2 regions of the Ruminococcus sp. BSD2780120874_150323_B10 genome follow, and region 2 is predicted to be linked to the other one. Evidence: predicted binding sites of a transcription regulator. Region 2 holds the regulator's gene; the other holds the start of a gene.

Region 1 (2,415 bases), on a different contig from region 2:
TTGAAAACCGCAGACTTGACGCTCATTTAAGAAAAGCAAGGCGAGTTTATCTTGAAAAAAGCAAACAAATAACAGACTGCGTATATAAGTATTTTGGCAGCGACACACAGATAATATTCAACGAAACCTCGCTTTATATTTCGGTAAAAATAAAAGGAATTTCCGATTATAACGAAATACGAAAAAAACTTGACGAAAACAACATTGCGGTAATGCCCGAAAAAGCAGAAATCAATGCACTGAACCTAAGTTTTTCGGGTATTTCCGTTGACAAAATAGACGCAGGTATAAAGAGAATATGCGATGTAATACAGCAAGAGAAAAAGTAAACTTTTTAAAGTCCGAATTTCTCATTTCACAAACAACCGTACAAAGCGAACAGGTGACCTTACTTTTGTAAAGTCACCTGTTTTAATGGTAGGAAATAATATAATAAAAACAATCAAGCAAAATTAATTTTTAATCTTCTCATCTCTGCCAAGAAGATAATCGACAGATACCTCAAGAATGTCTGCAAGCGCAACAAGCTCAACATCTGTTACAAATCTGATCTGTCCCTCGAGCTTAGAAAGACCCGATGCGTTCATATCTACTCCGCTTACCTGAAGCTGAGCAAGGAGTTCTTTTTGTTTCATTCCCTTTTGCTTACGAACGCTCTCAACTCTGTGTCCAATCAAGTTTCTGTCGCCCAAATCCTGTTTACGAAGTCTCATTTTTCTCTCTCCCCAAAATTTATATTTCTTTTTTAAAATTCTTTAAAAACATTGTAGACTTATTATATTACTTTATGAGAAAAAAAACAAGACTTTTTTGTAAATATTTTTAAAAAATTGAAATTTTTTTGAAATTTCAATTGCAACAGCATAATATTTAGCGAATACTAACAAATAAAGTTAATTTATATTGTCGATAATTCACAGATTATTAGATTTTTAGTTCATATGTGGAAAAATGTGAGTTATGTTAATATTCCTTTTTGGAATGTTGAAAGATGTTAAATACATAAAAACATATATTTAAGAGATATTTTTTGCAAAAGTTACAAACGGTTACAAAATGTAATCATTTAGAAATTTTAAATTACCTCTTGACTTTTAAGAACATCTGTTCTATAATTTAATAAAACATTTGTTCGAGATGATTTTGTATGAAAATTTGTGACACAGTAAATTCAAAGCTATATAAAAATGACCGTGCTATTCTGCACAGCGACTGCAACTGTTTTTATGCAAGCGTGGAATGTCTTTTAAATCCGAATATAAGAGATTTACCCGTTGCGGTGAGCGGTGATGCCGAGAACAGACACGGAATCATCCTTGCGAAAAACGAAGAGGCAAAAAAGTACAATATAAAAACAGGAGAAGCTATATGGCAGGCAAAGAAAAAATGCCCTCAACTTCTGACTGTTCCCGCAAGACTTGATGTTTACAAGAAGTTTTCCTACAAGGTACGCAGAATTTACTCCGATTACACCGATATGGTCGAATCTTTCGGTCTCGATGAAGCGTGGCTTGACATTTCAGAAGACTATAAAAATGACGCACTCACCATTGCCAAGGAGATTTCACAGCGTGTAAAGGACGAAATCGGTATCACGGTAAGCATAGGTGTCAGCTTTAACAAGATTTTTGCCAAATTCGGCAGTGATTACAAAAAGCCTGACGCAATCACCTGCATTACACGGGATAACTACAAGACGCTTGTATGGAATTCACCTGCCGGCGATTTGCTGTATGTAGGCGGTGCTACACGAAAAAAACTTGAACAGATAGGAATATACACCATAGGCGACATTGCAAATGCTCCAATCGGTCTGTTGAGGACTCACCTCGGCAAATGGGGCGACCTGATTTACGGCTTTGCAAACGGATATGATTCCTCACCCGTTGCTCGAATCGGTGAATATTCAGAGGTAAAATCTATAGGAAATTCAACCACGGCGGTGCGTGATTTAAAAAATCTTGACGACATCAAGGTTATAGCCTATGTCCTTTGCGACAGCGTATGCAGACGAATGCGTGAACAAGGATTTGTGGGCAAAACTGTGTGTGTGAGTATGCGTGACACGGGGCTTTCCACAATTACAAGGCAACATACTTTAAATACCTACACTTCCCTGACAAGCGACATTACAAAAGCCGCTATGGCACTGTTCAAAGAGAATTTTGACAATAAATCACCTCTAAGAAGCATCGGCGTATCAGTTACGGATTTTGCACACAATAACATTCCCAGACAAATGGATATTTTTTCGGACGAAAGAAAAATAATCGCAGAAGAAAAGCTTGATAAAACCTTGGATAAATTAAAGCAACGCTTTGGCAATTATATCATTCGTCCCGCATCACTTTTAACCGACAGAGGGCTGTCTGCCTTTAATCCAAAAGACGAACACACAATTCACCCTGTCGGTTA
Region 2 (2,415 bases):
AAAAATTTACATTACCGAAACTTCAGCTCTCACTCCGCTTGACAGTGTGCTCACCCGGGATAATGAAACCAATAAAAGCAGTAACCCGAGCACATACGGTAATTTTTCAAAGGATTGTATGATTGGCGCAACAAGATTTTCCGTAAACAGCGCCGACGGTACAGAAAATAAACTTAAGTGGATCCATAGTGACGGTTTCCTTTCGGATTTTTGTTGTGGTAACTTAATTCTACTACGAAATCGTTTCTATGGATATTCTTTTTTATTGTTTCATCTTCATTTAACAATATGCGTTTTTATGATTTTTAAAAAACTTACACACTTTTCTTGACAAAGCCTATGAGTTAAAAATTGTTTCAACTTACTATTGCAATTTGCGATGAAATACTTTATCAGAAACACAATAACATTTGACTTTACTTTATTTGCTTTATATCAGCTTTATTATTTAAAATGTAAAGTTACACCACCAATTCATTAAAACGCAAATTAAACGATTTTAAACGGCATTTAAAGGAGCTGTAAAAAACAGCCCAAATAAAAAATGACTACATTCTAACCGAAAGGTAGGAATGCAGTCATTTTTGTGATATAATTTACTATCAACGAAAAGCCATATCAACAAGGTACATAAAACTAAAAAGTTTTCTACATTAAAGGTGCTTGGTTTTGCACCTTTTCGAGTTATGCCCAAATTTTAAATGTTTTTTAACATTTTTCATATTTTCATATCATATTTTTATACAATTTCAAGAATGCAAGCAAAAAAATCACCGAGGCTCACTTTTTCGTGAATCTCGGTTTTTTGATATACTGTTTTTTACAGCACCTATCGTCAGATTGCATAAACGGAAAGTATTTGTGGGCTTGCCCACACCCACCACCTTTTATAATTGCTTGACAAAGGATTCCGCTAAACCTTAATGTATCGGAATTTTTGTTAGTAAACATTTTTTATTTTGCTGTTTGGGGGCAAATTAAAAATATCTGATTAATGAAATAACTTTACCCAGAATAGCGACTTCATCTGCGATAATCGGTTCAAAATCGTCATTTTCAGGCTGTAATCTGAAATGACCGTTTTCCTTATAAAATCGTTTAACCGTTGCCTCGTCGCCGATAAGGGCAACTACTATTTCGCCGTTGGACGCAACAGGTGTGCGGTTTACAATTACAATGTCACCGTCAAAAATACCTGCTTTTATCATACTTTCGCCTTTTACATGCAGTGCAAAAAGTTCTCTGCCACGGCTAAGACTTTCGGGAATAGGTATGTATGTTTCGATTTCTTCAACGGCAAGGATAGGATAACCTGCCGCAACACTGCCCACAAGAGGGACATTTACACTGCGCTCTTCACCTGCGATGCGTATGCAGCGGTTTAAACCGTGCTCACGCTCAATAAGTCCTTTTTCTTCGAGTGTGCTTAGGTGATGATGAACCGTTGAAGTTGATTTTAACCCCGTAGCCTCGCATATTTCACGCACAGACGGAGTTCTGCCTTCATCCGCACACTGTTTTAAAAAATTAAATATAGCCTGCTGGCTCTTGCTTAATGGTTTCATAGTAACCTCACAAATTGCAAAAGTGCCGATTTGTAACAAACTATTTACGGCCTATAATATTATAACATATTTTCTCTGAAAAATCAAACATTTGTTTTATGTTTTGAAAAATATTTTTTTCAATAGGTTTTCATATTGACTTCACATGATTTTCAAATAAATATAGTTTAATATAACTGTACTCAAAAGGCGGAACCGCAACCGCCGAGTATATTGTTCTACCCTCCTCAATACGGGCACTCGGCCCGTAATTGTACCCCTCATTTTTTTAAGAACAGGAAAGCACCGTGTAATCATCAGCACGGTGCTTTTCAATTTTTGGGTGAATTATGCGATTAGGTTTAGATTAAAAAATTTAAATTTAGGTCAAGCCTTTTTAAAGGCTCGGCAGAGCATTTTATTGACTGTAAATACAACATAAAACAACAGGCAGATGTACTATTACACCTGCCTGTTGCTTATAGATTAATTATTGCAAATAATTATATTATTTTGTCAAAACCTCAACGATTTCGCTGATATACATTTTATGGAAGTCGTTGTCGTACCACTTATCTACAGCGTCGTTATCAACAATGCTTTCGCCGTTCAAAAATTGTGCGTACATCTTTTTACATACAAGTACAAGTTTAGCCTCTGCAAAGTATGGAATACCGTCCTCTGTAAAAGCAGGTGTAAGACCTGTTTCGGCAACTTTGTCAATATCTCTGCCGCTCTTTGAACCGCAAAGCTTGAGTGCGTCACGGTATTTTTCGTCAAAAAAGCTCATTGTGTAGTAATCGTTATTCTCAATAAATTCAAATGTATATCTCTGCGGACGAATAAATGTAAACGCAACAGGCTTGCCCCA

The links. Region 2 encodes LexA, which represses DNA repair genes until DNA is damaged. Its sites were predicted from a motif close to CNAACANNTGTTNG; they were not measured.
Region 1: the regulator LexA is predicted to act here: its motif matches at 1,122-1,135, upstream of dinB (DNA polymerase IV).

Annotation. Positions count from the first base shown of each region.
Region 1 covers NZ_JADNHD010000002.1:183,659-186,073, forward strand. Annotated here, with positions in the region: gene I2E21_RS02425 (PLP-dependent aminotransferase family protein) at 1-329, shown strand, start outside; gene I2E21_RS02430 (helix-turn-helix domain-containing protein) at 453-713, opposite strand; gene dinB (DNA polymerase IV) at 1,148-2,415, shown strand, end outside.
Region 2 covers NZ_JADNHD010000006.1:12,919-15,333, forward strand. Annotated here, with positions in the region: gene I2E21_RS05195 (hypothetical protein) at 1-331, shown strand, start outside; gene lexA (transcriptional repressor LexA) at 978-1,565, opposite strand; gene I2E21_RS05205 (flavin reductase) at 2,053-2,415, opposite strand, start outside.